DNA from 3 places in the Exiguobacterium sp. s95 genome. Region 1 is predicted to be linked to each of the others. Evidence: predicted binding sites of a transcription regulator. Region 1 holds the regulator's gene; each other region holds the start of a gene.
The links. Region 1 encodes Rex, which represses fermentation and respiration genes when NADH is low (regulators of the CRP and FNR family bind a similar motif). Its sites were predicted from a motif close to TTGTGAAATATTTCACAA; they were not measured.
Positions count from the first base shown of each region.

Region 2: the regulator Rex is predicted to act here: its motif matches at 5,520-5,537, upstream of KNP99_RS13570 (cytochrome C oxidase subunit II).
Region 3: the regulator Rex is predicted to act here: its motif matches at 4,066-4,083, upstream of KNP99_RS08220 (L-lactate dehydrogenase).

Region 1 covers NZ_JACSMM010000009.1:6,947-14,346, forward strand. The annotation lists gene KNP99_RS12625 (flavin reductase family protein) at 1-583, shown strand, start outside; gene KNP99_RS12630 (hypothetical protein) at 1,081-1,473, opposite strand; gene KNP99_RS12635 (ABC-F family ATP-binding cassette domain-containing protein) at 1,473-3,374, opposite strand; gene KNP99_RS12640 (redox-sensing transcriptional repressor Rex) at 3,543-4,202, shown strand; gene KNP99_RS12645 (twin-arginine translocase TatA/TatE family subunit) at 4,202-4,405, shown strand; gene tatC (twin-arginine translocase subunit TatC) at 4,413-5,192, shown strand; tRNA gene KNP99_RS12655 (tRNA-Ala) at 5,300-5,372, shown strand; gene KNP99_RS12660 (hypothetical protein) at 5,544-5,702, shown strand; gene KNP99_RS12665 (hypothetical protein) at 5,804-6,283, shown strand; gene KNP99_RS12670 (hypothetical protein) at 6,288-6,755, shown strand; gene KNP99_RS12675 (hypothetical protein) at 6,782-7,258, shown strand; gene KNP99_RS12680 (hypothetical protein) at 7,273-7,400, shown strand, end outside.
Region 2 covers NZ_JACSMM010000010.1:65,938-73,337, reverse strand. The annotation lists gene KNP99_RS13595 (sensor histidine kinase) at 1-944, shown strand, start outside; gene KNP99_RS13590 (response regulator transcription factor) at 944-1,648, shown strand; gene deoD (purine-nucleoside phosphorylase) at 1,677-2,384, shown strand; gene KNP99_RS13580 (aldehyde dehydrogenase) at 2,576-3,958, shown strand; gene KNP99_RS13575 (Crp/Fnr family transcriptional regulator) at 4,128-4,835, shown strand; gene KNP99_RS13570 (cytochrome C oxidase subunit II) at 5,613-5,726, shown strand; gene KNP99_RS13565 (cytochrome c oxidase subunit II) at 5,739-6,209, shown strand; gene KNP99_RS13560 (b(o/a)3-type cytochrome-c oxidase subunit 1) at 6,210-7,400, shown strand, end outside.
Region 3 covers NZ_JACSMM010000003.1:195,607-203,006, reverse strand. The annotation lists gene KNP99_RS08240 (ROK family glucokinase) at 1-862, opposite strand, end outside; gene KNP99_RS08235 (YqgQ family protein) at 947-1,144, opposite strand; gene KNP99_RS08230 (M42 family metallopeptidase) at 1,128-2,165, opposite strand; gene KNP99_RS08225 (GNAT family N-acetyltransferase) at 2,369-2,878, opposite strand; gene KNP99_RS08220 (L-lactate dehydrogenase) at 3,078-4,031, opposite strand; gene KNP99_RS08215 (DUF92 domain-containing protein) at 4,195-4,977, opposite strand; gene KNP99_RS08210 (5-formyltetrahydrofolate cyclo-ligase) at 4,968-5,516, opposite strand; gene rpmG (50S ribosomal protein L33) at 5,575-5,724, opposite strand; gene KNP99_RS08200 (glycoside hydrolase family 57 protein) at 5,829-7,400, opposite strand, start outside.

The DNA of each region.
Region 1 (7,400 bases):
TGCAGCAGACTTAAGTCCAAAAGAAAACTATAAATTGTTGATCGGCAGCATCATTCCTCGACCCATCGCGTTCGTGACGACCAAAGGTGCAGATGGAGTCGTCAATGCGGCGCCATTTTCCTTTTTCACGGTCGCTTCAAGCAACCCGCCGCAACTGGTCATCGCCGTCCAGCAGACGGAGCAAGGGCAAAAGGATACCGCAAAAAACATCTTGCTGAATCAGGAATACGTCATCCATATCGTCAGTGAAGAAATCGTCGAGGCAGTCAATGAAACCGCGGCACCACTCGCATATGGTGAAAGTGAACTCGAACGGACGAATTTGACGTTAGTCGATAGTGATTTGATCGATGTTCCGGCTGTCGCAGAAGCGAAGATCCGCTTTGAATTGAAGCTGACGAATCATCTCGAACTCGAAGGGGCCAACCTCTTGATTGGGGAGATCGTCCGGTATCACGTCGCGGATGAACTCGTCGAGTCGTTCCGGATTGATCCGGATGGTTTAAAAGCGATCGCCCGTCTCGCGGGTAACGACTATGCGAAAGTCGGAGACATCTTTACGATTGCCCGACCGACGAGCTGAAGGCGGATCGACGAGTAGGACTAGTATTTTTTAGAAGCAAAAAGGCACGTCCCGAACGCGGGACGTGCCTTCAGCGTATAGCCAAACTCTTATAAATCACGAAAATTTTACATGAGGATGCTGTCAGTTCACGCTTCCCTGTCTCGCCTCGTCTTCAAAGCGGCAATCTTCCGCGCCGCTACAGCAGAGCTGCAGGGTCGCGACCGATTGCTTTTCGCTTTAAAAGCGATTCGAGACGGATTGCGCTCTAAACCGTCTACAGTCTAAAAAGCGTCACGTTTCGTTGACTCCTACGGGAAAAAGTGCGTTTTTAACGCGACTTGCCATAGGCAGGCAAGACCCTGCTCGTTGTCCGCTAGGATCAAGGAGCAACGGCTTGCGCCTCGCCCGAGGTAATCAACGAAAACAGACGCTTGATTGTGATAGTACCTTGTCTACAGTCTAAAGGCACGTCCCGAACGCGGGACGTGCCTTTTTATGTCGGACAACTGAAGAAGTTACTCTGCATGGTGACGTTTTTCGTACTGGAAACCATCGAGTAGAAAAAAGAGAATCGCCAGTGCCCAAATCCCGAGACAGCTGATCAAAAAGGCGACGAGCGGTGAAACGGCTCCGTAATAGCTGATGATTAACGGGTCATTCAGTTCAACGAACATCTGGGTCGTCAGCAACGTACAGATTAATCCGGATAAGAGGCTGATGAAGAGACCACTCCACGTCTTAATCACGAGGCCGATCATGCACGAGATGAGGATGAACAACAGGACGACGGCATTAAAGGCATCCGGCCGGATGAAGGCCGACACGTAGTCGGCATACATCGGAACGAAATAGAGCACCCCGGACAATAACCCTTGAACGAGGTTGATGACATAACTTTTCGAGCGCATTAGTGGAAATTCTCCCATCGTTCCATCAGTTCGAGGAGGTCCGTATCAATCTGATCCCGTTCTGCCGACAGCGCCGTCGCCTTCGGAATATCGTTGAAGACTTCCGGTTCGCAAAGCAGTTGTTCGATTTCAGTTGATCGTGTTTCCAACCGTTCGATGTCTTGTTCGAGTTGTTCGAGCTGTTGTTTCTTTTTTCGTTCTTCTTTTTGCGCATCTTTGTCGATGCTTTTCGAAGCAGCGACTTTGATTGCTTTTTCTTCCTCTGCTTCGAGGCGGGCGATTTCTTCTTTCTCGGCCTTCTTCTCCATATAGTAAGAGTAGTCGCCGAGATAATCCGTCACACCGTCCGGATTCATCTCGATGACGCGTGTCGCAACCCGGTCGATGAAGTAACGGTCGTGGGAGACGAACAGGAGCGTGCCTTCATAGTCGACAAGTGCGTTCTCAAGCACCATCTTCGAATCAAGATCGAGGTGATTGGTCGGCTCATCGAGAATGAGGACGTTCGTTTTGCGTAATTTTAACTTCGCGAGGGCGAGGCGTCCGCGCTCGCCGCCGGATAATTCGTGGACAAGTTTAAAGACATCATCACCACTGAACAGGAATTGACCGAGGACGGACCGGACTTGTTGTTCCCGCATCAACGGCCACTCGTTCCAAATTTCATCGATGACCCGGTTGCGGTCGTTGAGCTCGGCCTGCTCCTGATCGTAGTAGCCGACGGAAACGCCGGTCCCGAAACGATGTTCACCGAATAACGGTTTAATCCGGTTGACAAGAACTTTCAGTAACGTTGATTTTCCGATTCCGTTCGGACCAACGAGGGCGAGGGATTCGCCGCGTTGTAAGCGGAACGTGATGCCTTTTGAGACGGCTTCTTCATAGCCGACCGCGAGTTGCGTGACTTGTAACACATCGTTCCCACTTTGTTTTTCAATCGGGAACGACAGAACGGTGCTGCGTTCATCCCCATCCGGACGATCAATCCGGTCGACTTTTTCAAGACGTTTGCGGACGCTTTGTGCGCGTTTCGTCGTCGTCGCCCGTGCGATGTTACGCTGGATGAAGTCTTGCATCTTCGCGATGTCTTCCTGTTGCTGTTCGAACTGCTTCATCTCTTGTTCATACAGTGCTGCCTTTTGTTCCAAGTACTTCGTGTAGTTGCCGGTAAACTTCCGGCAGACGTTCCGTGACAATTCATAGACGACGTTGACGACCTGGTCGAGGAAGTAACGGTCATGGGAGACGATCAAGACCGCTCCACGGTAACCAGCCAGATAACTTTCGAGCCAAGAGAGTGTATCGATGTCGAGGTGGTTCGTCGGCTCGTCAAGAATCAACAGCTCAGGTGCCTGGAGCAACATCTTCGCCAGTGCGAGTCGCGTCCGTTGTCCACCGGATAGCGTCTGGATCCGGCGTGAATAATCGTCCGGATAAAAACGCATCCCGTGCAGGACGGAGCGGATGTTGGCTTCGAACTGGTAACCGCCGGCGTCCGAGAAGTCATGTTGTGCCTGATCGTATGTTTTCAACAGACGGTCGTAAGCAACAGCATCATTCAAGATATGGTCCATCCCCATCTCAATCTCCATCCGACGGAGCGAACGTTCCTGCTCTTGCAGATGCTCGAACACGGTCAACATTTCATTCCAAATCGTTTCATTCGACTCAAGACCACTGTCCTGGGCGAGGTAACCGATTTTCACTTCCTTACTCTTCATGATCTCACCAGAGTCATGACTGAGCTCTCCGGCGATGATTTTTAAAAGTGTTGATTTTCCGGCACCATTTCGTCCGACGAGCGCAATCCGGTCCCGCTCCTGCACTTCGAGTTTAATATTGTCTAAAATCGGCTCAACACCGAATGATTTTGATAGTTGGTTCACTTGTAAGAGAATCATAAAAACATCCATCCTTCCACCCTTTAGTCTATCATGAAAAAAACGCAGGAGTCCCGTGGAATATATTATTTGTTAGTCTATGTGAAGTGGTTTACAATCAAAGAGAATAGAATTCTTTGCATTGATTTGGGTGCCACGTCAGAACGTGGTCGAAGGGGGAACTGCAGTATGAATGGGCCAGACACAAAAATACCACAAGCGACGGCGAAACGACTGCCGTTATATTATCGTTTCATTCAGAGTCTTTATAACTCAGGCAAGCTGCGCGTCTCTTCAGCAGAGCTCAGTGAAGCGGTCAAAGTCGATTCAGCGACGATCCGCCGCGATTTTTCCTACTTTGGGGCGTTAGGGAAAAAAGGATACGGTTACAACGTACAACATCTATTGACGTTTTTCCGAAAGACACTGAATCAGGATGAAGTCACGAATGTGGCACTTGTCGGGGTCGGACATCTCGGAACGGCGTTTGCAAATTATAACTTTTTAAAGAATAATAGTACTCGGATAGTCGTTGCGTTTGATGCGGACGAAAACAAGGTCGGAACAACGACGCAAGACGTTCCTATCTATCATGTCTCTGACATGAAAGAGCAAATCGAAGCGAACAAGGTTGATGTCGCCATCTTGACGGTCCCATCCCAGTTCGCACAGTCAGTAGCGGATGAGTTAGTTGAGTATGGTGTGACCGGAATTCTGAACTTTACACCGGCGCGGTTGAACGTACCGGCCCATGTTCGGGTCCATCACATCGATTTGTCGATCGAGTTGCAGTCACTAGTTTATTTCATGAAGCATTATTCGCAATCAGCTGAAGGAGTGAAATCATAATGGAAAACTTAATCCCGTTCACACTCGGTATTGGACCAGGAAGCATCGCCTTAATCGGTGCCGTCGCCTTAATCATCTTCGGGCCGAAAAAGTTACCGGAGCTCGGTCGTGCTGCCGGTCAGACGTTAAAAGAGTTCAAGAGTGCGACAAACGGCATCATGGACGATGATAAAGACAAAAAGGATGAATCGAAAGAGAAGTGATTAAATTATGGCGATTGATCAAGAACAGAGTGTGACATCGCATCTAGACGAGTTGCGCAAGCGGATCGTCTGGTCACTCATCATCGTCGTCGTCTTGTTCGCCGCGGCCTTTCCGCTCGTCCGACCGCTCGTGCGTTTTCTGCAGTCAGACTTGAAAGAGCTCGGCATCGGATTGAATGCCTTTAATGTGGCCGATCCCCTGATGTTGTACTTGAATTTAGCGTTCATCATCGCGGTCGTCCTGGCTTCACCATTTTGGATGTACCAGCTATGGGCGTTCATCCGACCCGGTTTATTCGAACAGGAACAGAAAGCGACCTTGACGTATATTCCGGTCACGTTTTTCTTATTTTTGTCCGGAATCGCGTTCTCTTATTTTTGGTTACTTCCGTTTCTACTCAAAGTATCGACGGAACTTGGGCAAGAGCTCGGCATCGAGCAAGTCATCGGGGTCGAAAACTATTTCAGTTTCTTAATCCGGCTGACGATTCCGTTCGGTATCTTGTTCCAATTGCCGGTCGTGACGATGTTCTTGACTCGTCTTGGACTCGTGACGCCATTGTTCATGCGGAAAAATCGGAAATATGCGTACTTTGCGCTGTTTGTCATCGCGGCTTTAATCTCACCACCGGATGTGACGTCACATCTGATGATTTCGGTACCGTTGTTCGTCCTCTATGAAATCAGCATCATGATTTCAGCCCGGACGTACAAAAAAGTACTGATTCTTGAGCAACAGGCGGAGCTTGAACGGCAAGCGGATTTGATGCGTGAGTTGAATAAGTAACAGTCTCCTCTCGGTCGTTTCGGCGACGGAGAGGTTTTTGTTTGGAAGCGCTCTTTTTATATTGAAAAAGTGAATCGATATGGTTTATACTGATTACAAGAATATGAGGGGGCTTAGCTCAGCTGGGAGAGCGTTTGGCTGGCAGCCAAAAGGTCGTCGGTTCGAGCCCGATAGTCTCCATATGTACATCACTTGGCATTTGCCGAGTGGTGTTTTTTGTTATAGTGGTGGCGGCAAAACAGAAGCTTACAGCCTGGATAATGTTGATGAACCGATTGAAGTCGTTTTCTGTGTTTATCCTTTTGAGGGAATGGGAAATTTCTTAATAGGTAATCAAGAGGGGGAAGCATTATGAATCCATTTACGACGTTAATTGCCTTCATCGTCGGCTGTCTTGTTCTGTATCTCGGAATCCGTGATAAGAACGGTTGGTTGATTGGTGTGGCACTGATTCCGTTAGCAATTGTTGCGTATAGCGTCATCTATCTCATCATTCAAGTTTCAGCCTAGAAACTCCTTTTTTAAGGAAGTTTCTTTTTTTTTGAAACATAACTGGTAAACTGTAAGTATATGACAGTATAGACAGTTGAAACGAGGGAGGGCATTTCAGGATGGAACAAACGCTCCGAGAGGAACGATTACAGGCGTTGACGGTTGCTTATATCGAAAAAAATCAATTGCAGAATAAGAGTTGGGTCATCGCTGCCTTGATGGCGACAATCGGCACATTCACGGAAATCTTCAGCACGACCATGTATTTGAGTCTGTTACCGCTTGTCTTTCTCGTGTTTGATCTCCCGTTTCGACTCGAAAAACGAAAAATCCTGGCGCGCTATCTCTCAAGCGACCAAGTGACGAACCAATCGTTGCTGTGGCTCGGGACTCAATTCGTCCTGTACGGTTCGCTGTACACCGTGATACTTGAGACGAAAGAGATGTCGATCTGGAAAATTGCCCTTTGGATGCTGATCATCCTCGCACCGGTCTATTACATAACGGACTGGTTGTTTAAAAAGATTGCCCGGTCAGGCGATCCCGACTTCGTCAGTGATAAAGAAATTCATGCGAATGTTAAAGAAGTGGAGGAGTGACAGGGTGAGTACATTGATTGAAAAAAATACACGGTTGAAATTACTGGGACCGCCATTAAAAAGGATTCAGCATCTGGTGCCGGTTCCGGTTCTGCTGCTTGCGCTTGCTGGTTGGTTCATCCCGGGTTTTCGGGAAACAGGGCTGTTCTCCTTATTTGCGATTACGGTATTCTGTTTGGCTAACGCACTTAGAGAAATCATTCGTCTGCGGATTTTAAAGCAACGCCTCGCGAAGGACGTCTATAAAAAGACGGTCTTGAAAGTGGCACGTGTGTCGATGATCGGTTCGTTCATCCCGATCCTTACACTTTATGTGGGGACTGTTTTTCCACAATACGCCGGTATTTCTTTTACGGTCTTTCTTGTGTCGATCATCGTCGCCTATTTGATTGTGTCCCAATTGAACAAACAAGCGAAACAACTGGATCCGGCATTCGTCACGATGCGTGAGATTGAGCGTTACCGTAAGTAAGCGAAACACACAAGAGGAGTGAACGGATGAGAAACACTTTAAGCACGTATCAAAAATGGACAAAAATCAGCCGGCAAATCCGGACGTATGTAATTGCGGGCGTATTTTTTGCGGTGCTGTTCTTCTCCGGAAGCGGGCACCTGACGGATTCAGCAGTTGGATTTTTGATTCTTACGCCGTTACTCGCCTATAATGGCATGCAGCGAGTGATCCAATCCGTTCTGTTAGTTCGGTCGAAGGTACAGGCGCGATCAGTCAGTCTAATGTTTGGTGGGATCACTTTACTCGAAGCGGTCTTTATTGCGGGTGCCGCAGTTGTCGCCCCGCACCTTGGACAGTGGGGCTATCTGTTTCCGCTAATGTTGTGGATTTCAGGGATGCTGCAATTTCAAAATTGGACGGACCGGACGGTAACGAAGCTCGATAAAATGGATTTGCTTGAGACACCGGACCGAAAAGGAATCGAACACCGTCATCCGACGGGCGAAGGAATCGGGATGTAACGAGGAGGCAGACGATGGAGAGCATGCAACGCGAGCGGAAAATGGATTATATCCGATTTTCAAAACAGGCACGTTACATTCAAACGGTCTTGTTTGGACTGGTATTGTTTGTATTTCTCTTTTTAACAGACGATTGGCATCT
Region 2 (7,400 bases), on a different contig from region 1:
AAATTCCTTATGCTTCTGTCATCAAGGGAGCAAATGAAACGGCAATCATTTTATTGGTGATTGGTTTAGTGTCACTTCTATTAATGATTATGGCGGCAAGTCTCGTCGCACTCGAAATTACAAAACCGATCAAACAATTGACGGCAAATGTCTGGCGGGTCGAGCAAGGGGACCTCTCCACACGTTTTGTCGCGACGACAAATGATGAAATCGGTTTATTGAATCGCCAGTTTCAACGAATGGTGCACCGGATGGATCGTTTGATTAAACGAGAATACCGGTTAGCACTTGAAAATCGGACGAACGAGCTACGTGCGTTGCAATCACAGCTCAATCCACACTTCTTATTTAATGCGCTACAATCAATCGGAACAACGACGTTGCAAGGGGACCGGAAAGTCGCCTACCGTTCGATAACCGGTCTTTCACAAATGATGCGTTATTCGATGAACAACGAACAGACGATTGTCACATTAAAGCAAGAAGTCGACCATCTTCAAGGGTATATGCGCTTACAACAACAGCGTTTCCCAGAAAAATTTCGTTATATCGTCGATGTCCCGTGGCACATGAACCCGATTGAAGTACCAAAAATGATTTTGCAACCGTTCGCTGAGAATTACTTTAAACATGCCTTTAATCAGCAAAGTGATGCGTTAGAAAATTACTTAGCGTACAAAATTAGAACCGATGGGGACCAACTGATCATTAGCGTCGAAAACAGCGGACCGATCATGTCTGAGGCAGATCTTGAGATGATTAACCAAAAAATGCGGGCACATCGCGCTCCTGAAGACCGGCAAACATCTGGTATCGGCTTACACAATATATACGAACGTCTTCAAATTTTTTACGGTGAACGCACAAACATGACGCTCCAATCTCCAATAGAAGGTGGATTCAGAATCACTATCCGAATTCCAATCGAACAGGAGGAATTGTAATGAATGTACTAATCGTTGATGATGAACAACACGTTCGTGACGCTGTAAAGTTACTTGGTGAATGGGGTGACTGGAAAGTATCGCATATTTTTGAAGCGGAGGATGGAGCAGCTGCGAAAAAAATCTTAAATGAAGAAAAAGTCGGATTGATGCTGACCGATGTTGAAATGCCGGGAGTAGACGGATTAAGTTTATTAGAATGGACAAAAAATCATCATCCAAAGGTCGTCACGATCGTGTTGACAGGTTATGATGATTATACGTATATGCGTCGTGCGATCTTACATCAATCGTTTGATTACTTATTGAAACCGATCGATCCAGATGTTTTAAATGATGCGCTTTCCCGAGCGATGGAGCTGATTTGCCCAGTTCAAGAGCAGGGAGAGGCGATTGATCAAATTGCGAAGTATATCGAGACACATTATGCGGAAGAGTTAACGCTCCAGCTCATGAGTGAGCGCTTCTATTTAAGCCGAGAATATATATCAAGGCGCTTTAAACAGCGTTTTTTGGTTAACTTATCGGATTATATCCAAACGATTCGTCTAAATCGGGCAAAGGAATTGCTGGGAGAGACGAACGCCCGTATATATGAGATTGCCGTTGAAGTCGGGTATCAGGATGATAAATATTTTCGAAAAGTATTTAAGAAGCAATTCGGCATGACACCGAATGAGTTTAGAGAGTTGTTATCTATTTAATTAAACGAACGTCAAGGAGGAAACGTACATGAGCGTACACATTAATGCAGCAGAAGGTCAAATCGCAGAAACAGTTTTACTTCCGGGAGATCCTCTTCGCGCGAAGTACATCGCCGAAACATTTTTAGAGGACGTTGTTCTTTATAATGAAGTGCGTGGGATGTATGGCTTCACAGGAACATACAAAGGGAAAAAAGTATCCGTTCAAGGAACAGGTATGGGTGTTCCGTCGATGTCAATTTATGCAAATGAACTCGTTCAATCGTATGGTGCAAAAAACTTGATCCGTGTCGGTACAGCGGGCGGGATTACACCGGATGTAAAAGTACGTGACGTCGTCATCGCGATGAGTGCTTCACACGACATGGCTCAAAATCGTGTCCGTTTCAATGGATTGGATTATGCGCCGACAGCTTCATTCGAGTTATTGCATAAAGCGTACACAATGGCACAAGAACACGGAATCGACGCAAAAGTCGGTCAAGTCTTCACGACGGATCAATTTTATCAAGATGATTTCCACCACTTCAAAAAATGGGCGGACTTCGGTTGCCTCGCAATCGAGATGGAAGCAGCAGGTCTCTACACACTCGCTGCAAAACATAAAGTCAATGCCTTGACGATTTTGACGATTTCAGATCACCTCCTAACGGGAGAAGAAACAACGTCTGAAGAACGCCAAACGACGTTCAATGATATGATGAAAGTGGCACTTGAAACAGCGATTCAGCTGTAATCAATCAGATGAAATAAGACGATGCGGATGGTAAAATCACTGTCTTCATGAAACGAACACAGCAGGACTCGCGTTTCGAGTCCTGCTTTTTTGTCTAATCACAAAGAAGAGGGAGCATACGATTGAATCATTGCTCATTCGCTATGATAGAATGAGGAAAAGAAAGCCTAGACCATGAGGAGGAACACGAGATGGAATCGACGATGACTGAATCAACAATTTCGAATCTTGTTCAAACGCAACGTAATTTCTTTAAGACAGGCGCGACGCGAAGTGTTGCGTTTCGTCTAAGTATGTTGACGTTTTTAAAGCAAGCGATTGAAACGCATGAAGAAGCAATTTATGAGGCATTAAAAACGGACTTGAATAAAGGACGTCAAGATGCGTTTACGACGGAAATCGGATTCGTCTACGGCGAACTCGCACGGATGGAGAAGAAACTTCGCCGACTTGCTAAACCGAAACGAGTCGGGACACCGTTGTTACATATCGGGTCAAAAAGTGACATCCATTATGAACCATACGGAAACGTGCTCGTCATCGCACCGTGGAACTATCCTTTCCAGCTCGCTGTTGCACCAATCATCGGGGCGATCGCTGCCGGAAATACGGTTGTCTTGAAACCATCAGAACTAACACCAAACGTCTCGCGTGTTCTCCGTGAAGTCTTTGAAACGGCATTTCACGAACGATTTGGACTTGTCATCGAGGGGGATGCGGACGTCAGTTCAGCTGTTCTTGAAGAGAAGTTTGATTACATCTTCTTTACGGGGTCGACGCGTGTCGGAAAAATCGTCCATCAAGCAGCGGCGAAATATTTGACACCTGTCACGCTTGAACTCGGCGGGAAGTCTCCGACGATCGTTCACCGTGATGCGAACTTAAAGCTTGCTGCAAAACGAATTGCTTGGGGCAAATGGTTAAACGCAGGACAGACGTGTATCGCCCCTGACTATGTTTTTGTCCATGAAGACGTCCGCGAGGAATTTTTACGCTTGATTGAAAAGGAAGCTTTTGCCCAGTATGGTAATGGTGTTGGTGTGAATTCTTACGTCAAGATTGTTTCAGACAGTCATTTGGATCGATTGAGTGGCTACTTGCCCCAAGGTGAAATTTTATTTGGTGGTCAAGTCGATGCAGCGACGAGAAAGATGGCACCAACCGTCATGACGGACGTTGATCCAGAAAGTCCGTTGATGCAAGAAGAAATCTTTGGACCGATTCTTCCAGTCTATTCTTATCGTGAAGTGGAAGAGGTCATCCGTTTCATCAATGACCGTGATAAGCCGTTGGCGCTCTATCTCTTCACAGAAAGTAAAGCTGTTCAGCATCGTGTACTCGATCGTGTGTCATTTGGTGGTGGATGCATCAATGATACGTTGATGCATGTTGCGCAACATAACTTGCCATTTGGCGGGGTCGGCGGAAGTGGTATCGGTGGCTATCATGGGAAATTCAGCTTTGAGACGTTCAGCCACCGTAAAGGAGTCGTCAACAATACGACGAAGTTCGATTTGCCGTTCCGCTACATGCGCTCGAATACCGATTCAAAATGGATGCGTTATTTATTATAAATGGGACTTAAACGGAGCCAAGAGTAGATCCAATCGGTCTACCTTGGCTTTTTTTTGTTTATTTAATTTGTGAAATAGTGAACAAAGTTTGACAATCTTTTGAAAAAACGCTATTTTCCCTTGTGATGTTCTATACTGAAGGCAGAAGCTACGGAAAGGAGAATGCGAGATGCTTACTTGTGGGACGACAGAAGCCAATACGTTCGTGTTGTCGAGTGAGACACGTGAATTACTTGAAGAGTTCATGACTGAGGTATCTTTTAAAAAAGACTCAATCGTCTGTTGGGAAGGGGAAATGAACGATAAACTTTTTTATGTGAAACAAGGTGGTGTAAAACTATCAAAGCTCACGAAAAAAGGTAGCCCGCTAATGATGTTCTTATATTTCAAAGGTGACTTATTTGGTGAATTCGATGTCGGAGAAGCATTTCCAAGCTCCTATAGTGTCGAAACGATGGAGGACAGTGTCATTGGCTTCATCTCGAAATCGACACTCGAAGATTTGATGAAAAAAGATGGAACATTCGCATTAGATATCATGCGCTGGCAAGCCTTGATGCGAAAACAAACGGAAACGAAGTTACGTGACCTCTTATTGTTCGGGAAACAAGGGGCACTCGCTTCGACACTCTTACGACTAATCGCAATGGACGGAAAAAAAGTCGATGACGATTACGTGATTTCAAAGCGACCGTCGGATACTGAACTCGGTCAGTTGATCGGGGCACCACGTGAAACGGTCAACCGGATGTTTTCTCAGTGGAAAAAAGACAATGTCATTTCGATGACGACGACTAAAATCATCGTTCATGATGCCAACTATTTACGCGATCTTTGCCACTGTGAAGGGTGTCCTGTCGGTGTCTGCCGGATTTAAACTTAACTTGAGCGTTAGCTTACGGAGCCATACGCTGGAGCTGACTTAAAAATTGCTCCAACATCATCCTTTTGATGGAACCGCAACACGTCAAACTTTAGAAGAACTTATCAGCAGTCTAGGATCATATTCTTTTTGAATGTGGTCCTTCAGGATGTAGACAACGTGCTATCGGGAGATCAAGCGTCTTTTTTCGTTGCTTTCCTCGGGCGAGGCGCAAGCCGTTGCTCCTTGATCCTCACGGACAACGAGCAGGGTCTTGCCTGCCTCTGAACGTGCGTTAAAAACGCACTTTTTCCCGTAGGAGTCAACGAAATGTGACGCTTTTTATAGGAATACCGTGACGGAAAGCCTGGCATGCAGACGGTTTAGCACGCGATCCGTCTCGAATCGCTTAGAACCGCGAAAAGCAATCGGTCGCGACCCTGCAGCTTTGCTGTAGCGGCGCGGAAGGTTGCCGCTTTGAAGACGATGCGAGACAGGGACGCGCGAACGGATTGCCTCTCGTTATAGTATGTTCACTCTTCATAATAGTTTGTCTACACGCTGTAGGATCACATTCTTTTTGAATGCGGTCCTTTTTTGTGTCGCATAACAGTAGCAGTTCAAAATATGTTCAGTACGTAACAAGTTGTGAACTTTATGTGTGTTTTATAAAAGAAAAGCGCGAAATCGTCACAATTGGTGTGACGTTTATCACATATTACGAAGGGTGTCTTTTTCTAAAATAAAGGTAGGTTAAGTCACCGATTCAACGACGGAAGGGAGCTACTGATCATGCGTCAGAAATCAGATACAGAACTGAAGGGAACGTTTATCGCTGTATTTATCGTTGCCGGAGTCATCATCGGAATGTGGGGATCAATCTTTTTATTATTCACTTCAAGATAAGGGGGAATCAGGGTGCATATTCATCGTTTAGAAAAAATATGGTTAGTATTCGGTTGTATCATGTTGGCAGTCTTTTTAATCATCATTGGCGTATCAGCATTCGCTTCTGATAATCAACCACCGTCGGATGCAACATTGATTGACCCGACGCAAGTCGATCAGACGAAGCCATTTGATAAACCGGGTCTAAAAAAAATTGACGACAATAAATATGAGGCCGTCATGGTCTCACAAGCTTTCCAGTTCACACCGCAAGACATGATTATCAAAAAAGGCGCGACCGTCGATTTTCTGGTGACGTCGAAAGATGTCGTCCATGGATTTGAAATCGTCAAGACGAACGTCAATATGATGGTCGTTCCCGGACATATCAATTCAATCGAGTACACATTTAAAGAAGCTGGTGAATATTTAATTGTCTGTAATGAATATTGTGGATCGGCGCATCACATGATGTCGACTAAGATTAAGGTGGTGGAATAAATGAATGCGATTTCGAAAAAATTAATGGAGTTTGAGATGGAGCGGGGAATCCCCGCAGGAGAGATTGGATTAAAAGAAGCAAAACTCGGATTTGCCTACGTCAGTTTTTCACTTGTGGCGTTACTGATCGGTGGACTATGTGGTCTACTACAGACACTCGTCCGTACTGGAGTCATTCCAGAAATTGCTGGAGTCGGTTATTATGAATTGCTGACGGCTCACGGACTAATGCTTGCGATTGTCTTTACGACATTATTCATATTTGGACTTTTATTTTCATTTTTAGGACAGTCGTTCGGGCGTTTTGAAGAGTTTCCGAGACGCTTGGGCTGGGTTGGATTCTGGTTGATGATTGTCGGTGTCCTCCTTGTCACATGGATGGTGTTAGCAGGTGAAGCATCCGTTCTCTACACATTTTATGCGCCGCTGAAGGCACACCCTGTTTTTTATATCGGACTCGTGATTTTCGTTGTTGGAACATGGGTTTCTTCTGCCGCAATGTTCCGGATGTACGCGGATTACAAACGAGAACATAAGGATGTCCATCCACCACTTCAAGCCTATATGAGCATTATGACGGCTTTGTTGTGGGTCATCGCCACGCTAGGTGTCGCAGCGACGATTCTCTTTCAACTCTTGCCGTTATCACTCGGTTGGACGGATAAGGTCGGGATCGAATTATCCCGGACATTATTTTGGTATTTTGGTCATCCGCTCGTCTATTTTTGGTTATTGCCAGCCTATATCGTATGGTACACGGTCATTCCAAAGATTGTTGGGGGTAAGATTTTTTCAGATGCTTTAGCACGAATGTCATTTTTACTGTTCTTATTGTTCTCGTTCCCTGTTGGTTTTCACCATCAGTTGCTCGAACCCGGTATTTCAGCATTTTGGAAGTACATCCAAGTCGTCTTGACGTTCCTTGTCATCATTCCTTCATTGATGACAGCATTCTCGATGTTTGCGACATTTGAACTAGCAGGTCGTCGTCAAGGTGCGACCGGACTATTTGGGTGGATCAAGAAAATGCCGTACCGGGATGTCCGCTTTCTTGCACCGTTCGTCGGCATGTTGTTCTTCATCCCGGCTGGAGCCGGTGGTGTCGTCAATGCTTCTCACCAATTGAATATCGTCGTGCATAACACTTTATGGGTGACAGGTCACTTCCATATCACAGTCGGGGCTGCAGTC
Region 3 (7,400 bases), on a different contig from region 1:
ACACACGCGGTAACGCGAAGCGTTCAAATTGTTTTTTGAGCGGTACCATCAAAGCATCCCCTGCTTTTGAAACCCCACCACCGATAACGATCATTTCCGGATTGATGCTGTTCGCGAGATTCGAGATTGCTAATCCGAGATGGAACGTCACTTCCTCGATGACTTCCGTCGCAACCCGGTCGCCTTTCGTATAGGCATCGAAGACATCCTTCGCCGTCACGGCTTGAATATCGTTCAGAACCGTTTGCTGTCCTTTTCGTTTTTCGAGCCCGAGACGTGCCACACCTGTCGCAGAGGCGATCGTTTCAAGACATCCTTTTCGTCCACAACCGCACAGGACGCCGCCTTCTGCTAACATCGTGATATGCCCGATTTCTCCTGCCATCCCGACTGTCCCGTGAACGATTTGACCGTTCGTAATCAATCCACCACCGACGCCTGTCCCGAGTGTCACAGCAAGTAACTCCGTCGCTCCACTACCGGCACCTTTCCACATCTCACCAATTGCCGCTGCATTCGCATCATTTTCAATAACAGCCGGTAAACCCGTCAATCGTTCAAATTCACCAATCAACTCAAAGTTATTCCAACCGATGTTTACGGCACGTTCGACGACACCGGTATTAAAGTCGATGAAGCCTGGTGCACCGATTCCGGCACCAACGAAGTCTTCCGGACGTTTATTACTCTCTTTACATTTCTCAAAAAAAGATGTCGCGATGTCGCCTGGAATCTGTTCCCCATCATTCAGGATAACCGTCTCGATCTCCCATTTTTCAACGATGATGCCTTGTAAATCAAGAATTGCCATCTTGACTGTCGTTCCACCAATATCAATCCCGAGTAACCATTTCATCTGCATAGCTCCCTTATTCGTAAATGATTTCATCTCTATTAGTTTAGCTGAACGGCAATCTTGTGCAAAGGGTTGCACAAGATTTTTCTCTTACAAATGTCGTGATTTTTTGAATTCATGTGCCAAAATCACCTTCGCTGAATCATATTGCTTTTTTTCTAACACACCGGCTTGCTCGAGCTCATCGAGTTCGAGCATCATCATTGCTATATCCGACTCGCGATCGCCTAAATAGACGATCGTCCCGTACGTTTTCAATAACTGCTGCACATCATAAAGTGTTTTCATCATTCATTTTCTCCTTCACGAACACATTCAGTAAATCATACGTCGCTTGAAGTGACGCTTCATGCGTCCGTTCATACGAGTGACTCGATTCGATTCCTGGACCAAGCAGTCCATGACGGACGTCGTGCCCCGCACTGACGGCTGCTGAAGCGTCAGAACTGTAATAGGGATAGATATCGACCTTATACGGAATCGAATGGCTTTGGGCAAGACGTGTGAACTGATGACGTAATGCAAGGTCATACGGTCCTGAGCTATCTTTCGCACAGATTGATACCGTATATTCATCCGAGTGTTGTCCTTCTCCTAATGCGCCCATATCGACAGCGATGTATTCTGCGACGTCTTCAGAAAAACCGGCATTCCCACCAAATCCGACTTCTTCATAATTCGAAATCAGAATTTGCGTCGTATGCGGTAATGTCTCGTTTTTCCACTCCTTGATCAGTTCAAGCAACAGGGCGACGGATGCTTTATCGTCCAGATGACGTGATTTGACGAAACCTGTTTCGGTATGAATAAATCGCGGATCGAACGTCACGATGTCACCGACTTCGATCCCTGCTACCCGTGTTTCCTCTGCCGTCGTTGACCGGATGTCGAGTCTCACTTCGATGTTCGTCGCATTTCGCTCTTCCGTGTTCGTCACGCGTGACGTATGGACGCTTGAGTGATGGAACAAAATCGTTCCTGAGACGGTCTGTCCGTCCATTTTATGGACGAGACAATTTTCACCTTCGATTGCCGTCCACGCATAACCGCCAAGTTGTGATAACGTCAGTCGACCTGTCGGCAAAATTTCTTTGACCATCGCCCCGAGCGTATCGACGTGTGCTGTCAACAAACGAATCCGTGAAGACTGTCCGGGCAACGTAGCGATCAATGCTCCTTTTTCTAACTTTTTATACGTAATTCCTTCTGCTTTAAATCGATTTTCTACATATGTAAGAGCATGCGCGGTAAATCCAGTCGGACTTGGGATTTCTACTAATTCACGAATCGTCTCAATCACAGCTTTCATCTTGTTCGCTCCTCGTTTGACGTCCTTTTTAAGAAAGGACGGCTTATTTTAATGAAATCGTTTCCTTCTTATGATACCAAATATCTCTCTCCAGTCGAAAAAGAATGCACAATCAAAAAAAGCGACCACCTGCTATGAAAAAAAGCCATAGCAACAGTTGCGCTACGACTTTCATCCTTTAAATGACTTCTTAACTCTTTCATTTAGACGTATTTTTTCATCCAAATGTCATCTCGATACGTCCCATCCTCTAGTTTGACCGAATCAGGGTCTTCTGCATATACTTCGAAACCAAGTGATTCATAGAGTTTTTGAGCAGCTTCATTTCCTGACAAGACGGCTAGAATGACTTGTTCGACTTCCGGAATTTGTTTCGCCTCTTCAATCAAGGCCTCCATCAGGGCGCGCCCCGTGCCCCCACGATAATCCGGTGAGATATAGACACCAGAAATCATCGCCTTATGTGATTCCCGTGACAGTTCGTACGGTTTGACCTGACCAAATCCAAACAATGTATCTTCATCGAATATCCCGATCCAAACTTCATCCGACTCCGGATCTCCTTCTAGCCCCTCTTGAACTTCTTCGAGCGGCGTTTGTTGCTCATCGTCAAAAGAATGACCAAATGCATCCGGATGATTTTTTAGCCCTTCGAGGCGTAAGCGCCAATACTGTTCTGCATCTTCCTTTGTTAACGTTCGAAATGTATACATGACTATCGTTTCTCCCCTTTGTGAGTTTTCTAATGTTTCTTAAGACATGAAAAACTCTTCTATCCCTAACATAACCTTTTTCTAGTAAAATAAAACCTAGTTTTCAGATTTTTTATCGCGTCCTTTTTTCTAATCAAAAAATCGTACCCACTGAAACTCCGTTTGCCCGAGTTCAGTGGGTACGATTGACGCTTCCGATTTAACGTAAGACAGGTTCCATCGTTTGACGTAAAACTTCCGCCGAATGATGGAATTTTTTTAATTCCTCATCCGTCAGCGACACCTCGATGACTTCGCGCACACCTTGTCGGTTAATCACGGCAGGTACACCGATATGAATACCAGAAATCCCGTACTGTCCGTCAACGTGCGCTCCTACAGTCAACAAACAGTTCTCGTTCCCGAGAATCGCACGGACGATCCGAACGAGACCAAGTCCAATCGCATAGTATGTTGCACCTTTTCGTTCAATGATATGATAGGCTGCATCGCGTACATTGATATAGATTTGATCTAAATCTTTTTGAGAATAACGATCGTCTTCTGCAAGCAGTTCATCAATCGTTTTTCCATAGATTCTTGAGTTGCTCCAGGCAGCGAATTCCGTGTCGCCATGCTCACCTAAAATATAGGCGTGGGCGTTTCGTGAATCGATATTAAAGTATTCTCCTAACATTTGGCGCAAGCGTGCCGTATCGAGTACCGTTCCTGATCCGAAGACGCGTGACTTTGGTAAACCAGAATATTTCCATGCTAAATGTGCCATGATGTCAACGGGATTTGATGCAACGACGATGATGCCGTCAAATCCTGATTCCATGATTTGGCGCATCATTTCTTTCATGATTAAAGCATTTTTCGCAACGAGGTCAAGTCGTGTCTCACCCGGTTTTTGTGGTGCACCGGCCGTGATCACGATGACTTCGGCATCTTTACAATCCACGTAATCCCCTGCCCATATCCGCATCGGCGAAGAACTGAATGGCGTCCCGTGATTTAAATCCATCGCTTCCCCTTCAGCTTTTGCTTTATTCACATCAATGATGACAAGTTCTTCACAAAGTCCAGCTGTCGTCATTTGATACGCAAAACTTGATCCTACTGCCCCCGCACCAATTAACGCAACGCGTGTAACTTTAGCATGTAATTCCATCCGATATGTCCACCCTTCCAAACAAACTAAAAGTTTGTTAACTATATCACAATTAGATTGTAACATCTTTCACAAACTATAAAAGACTGTGTAAACGGTCACATTTTGTCTAATTTGTGTCAACAATATCCTAACATAAGGAAGTCAGGTACTTCACCTTCCATTACCACAATCGATACAACATGAAACCAATCAGCCCCGCTAGCGTACTGGACAAATAATTAACGGCGTCATTCCCTAGCCACTTCCACCCTCGGACATATTGTGTCGTAGTACCATGATGGATTTTTTTCTCGGTTTCTTTGCCACAAATCTGACAACGATACTTTCGTTGAACGGTAGCGCCTAACACCGTATCGAGAATACTGCCAAGGACACCTCCGGCCGCGACGATCAACCATTGCTTTACGGACAAATCGAATAGAATGTCACCCGCTGTCGCGATAAATAATGCACCGATGATTGTCGCGAGTGTCCCGAGTAAAGATACCCCGCCGCTCGTTCCTCGTAAGACCGGTTTAAACGTCCGGATTGAAATCGGTTCTTTTTTAGAAAGCGGACCAATCTCGGATGCCCATGTATCTGCATTCGAAGCAGCAATGACAATCAAGAAAACTAATAAAAAATCAAATTCATTTGTCAGTACAACGCCTATCGAAGCAAGCATAGCGGTTCCACCGTTGGCAAGTACTTGCCAACCATCTCGTGCACCATCCTTCTCGACGATTTGATCGACGGACTGCTTGCGTGCCTTACCGAGTTTTGATAACAGGCTAGAGCTACCGAAGAATAACAGTAACAGGACTAATCCTTCATAATCGAGCGCATAGACGACCGTGCTGCCGACAAGTATCGTCAACAATGCACCGCTTTTCGTTAATAATCCAAATTGATAGCCAGCATATCCGAGAGCTAAGCAGATGAATAGAAGAACAGTTAATGACATTGAATGACCTCATCTTCAGTGACAATTGTATCAACCGGGCGATCAAATGATTCTACTTCGAATCGTTCCACGACTTGAACGGCAAATGCAATCGAAAGCGTCGGACCTGAAAAATCAATCAACGCACGATCATAAAACCCACCACCCCATCCTAAGCGATAGCCATTACGCATATAGGCACGACCCGGTACGATACAAAGATCAATCGTCGGCAATGCAATTTCAAAAGCAGTTGCATCCGGTTCAAAAATCCCCATCGAATTCTCAATCAGTCGACTGCTTGGCGAATGTTCAAAAAATCTCATTTCTTGACCGATGACCTTCGGAATGACGACACGTTTTCCATCCGCCCATGCTTGTTGAATGACTCGATCCGTTGAACATTCGTTTCGAAACGAGAGGGTCACCGCAATTGATGTCGCACTCATCCATTCTGGCAATACAAATAACTGCTCTGCAATTCGTCGTTCCCGCTCCTGCCGGTTTTCCAACTCGTTCAGTCGCTCACCGATTACCCGTCGCGCTGCTTTTTTATTCATATAGTATTCCCCCATTCACAAAAAAAGCCATCACACAAGGTGACGGCTTCCATCTCAATTATTTTACTTCACGGTGAAGTGTGTGCTTACGGAGACGTGGGTTGTATTTCTTCAACTCAAGACGCTCTGGGTTGTTACGCTTGTTCTTTTTAGTGATATAAGTACGGTCACCAGTTTCAGTGCAAGCCAAAGTAATTTTAACGCGCATGGGATTCCCTCCTATCTAGCTCTCAATGTATCAAGTGTTTTTGCTTTACATAAGGTTAAGCATACTCAAGTATCGTACCAAGAAAGGAACGGAATTGCAACTGTTCATCCGTTCTTTTTCTGAATCGCCAATTGTTCGTATGGTTTTTCAAGGTTCACTTGGAATTCAAGCGGTTTTTGAGCAACATGATAATCATTTTCGATTCCTTGTCTCGCTTCTTCACGTTCTAAATAAATCAATTGTGAATGACGAAGTGCTTCGCCCTCTAATCGTTTAATCGCAACAACTAAACCACCGCTACTCGCTGGAGAACGTTCACTCTCAAGATTGTACACATTGCTGACAAGCGGCAACTGATTGATCTCAGCAAACGATTGAGCAGCCGACGCCGTCTCCATCGTAAAGTTATGGACAAGGCGGAATTCTAAGATTTTATGCAGGGCTTGCGCTTGACGCAACACGGCAAGATTTAATCCGGCCAACTGATTGTAAGTCTGAACGAGCGGTAGGCCCGTCATGCGGACGCCGTAAATATGAACGCCATCTTCAAATCGATAAGCCGTCTCATTTTCTGTGATGACATAGACATTTTCTCCCGCTCCTGCCAATCGCTTCGCAAACTCAGCAATTGGTCGGTTCGAATCTTGGTAATCTTTTGCGACGAGTAAAATCGCAGCATCGTTCCATGACGTTTCACGTTGCACCGCAACATAGTAGTCATGCGTCGTCAAATAGACGTCTGGTTCGATGTCTGTATCCGCTAAGAAGGGATATTCGGCATAACGCGTTTCAAGCCAGTCGGTCGTTAATTCTCCAGCGTCAAGTAACCGCTCCGTTTCTTCAAATCGCTTAATATGTTCACGGAATCGATTCGCCGCATATTGTGCCGTCGTCTGTCCATCGAGAATGAACGGCCAGTCGCTCGAAACCGCGAGCAAGTATTCACGAATCAATTGACGTTTTGCTTTGACCGTCAAACCATCTTGATGACGATTACGCGCCATGACACCGGCTAATCGTTTTTCAAGTTGATGCAAGTGACGAATCATCCAGTCGTTCCGTTCATTGATCCACACATCCGCATACCCTTTCCGGCCCCATGTCCCCATTGCGACGTGCACCGTCTCGATGTCGCCAAAATGACGCTCGAGGAACATTGTAGGTGAAATCGATTCGACCCCAACATCTTCAAGTCGTTCCATGGCTTTACCAAGGAAGTCCGGTCCCTCAAACCACCAATGTCCAAACAGTTCTGCATCGAATGGCGCCGTGACGAGGAAGGGTGGGAAATCTTGTCCACTGTGCTGGTCAAGATGCTCCGCCAATGCTTCCGCAAAGTCAGCTGCATGCTCATCCGTTTGTTTCCAAGCCCAGTCGCGGACATAAAAAGCCTTTTGATCGGACTCTCCTGTAACACGATGTAATTTTAAGCCCGTATCGTAGCGGAGTCCTTCAGGATGCATGAATTCTGCAATTTGGTCCCACTCCCGATCATAGGCAAGATCGCGGTAAAATTCACGATAGTTCGGGTGTCCCGGATAACCAATGACAGAACTCCAAATGCGTCCAGAAATGATTTGATCGCGCGGAAACAGTGCAACACCATGTGGCGAATAGACCGGTGCGCCGATGCCGTGTTTCGGAGCAGGATCAGCGTTTAAGATGGAATGTTCGTC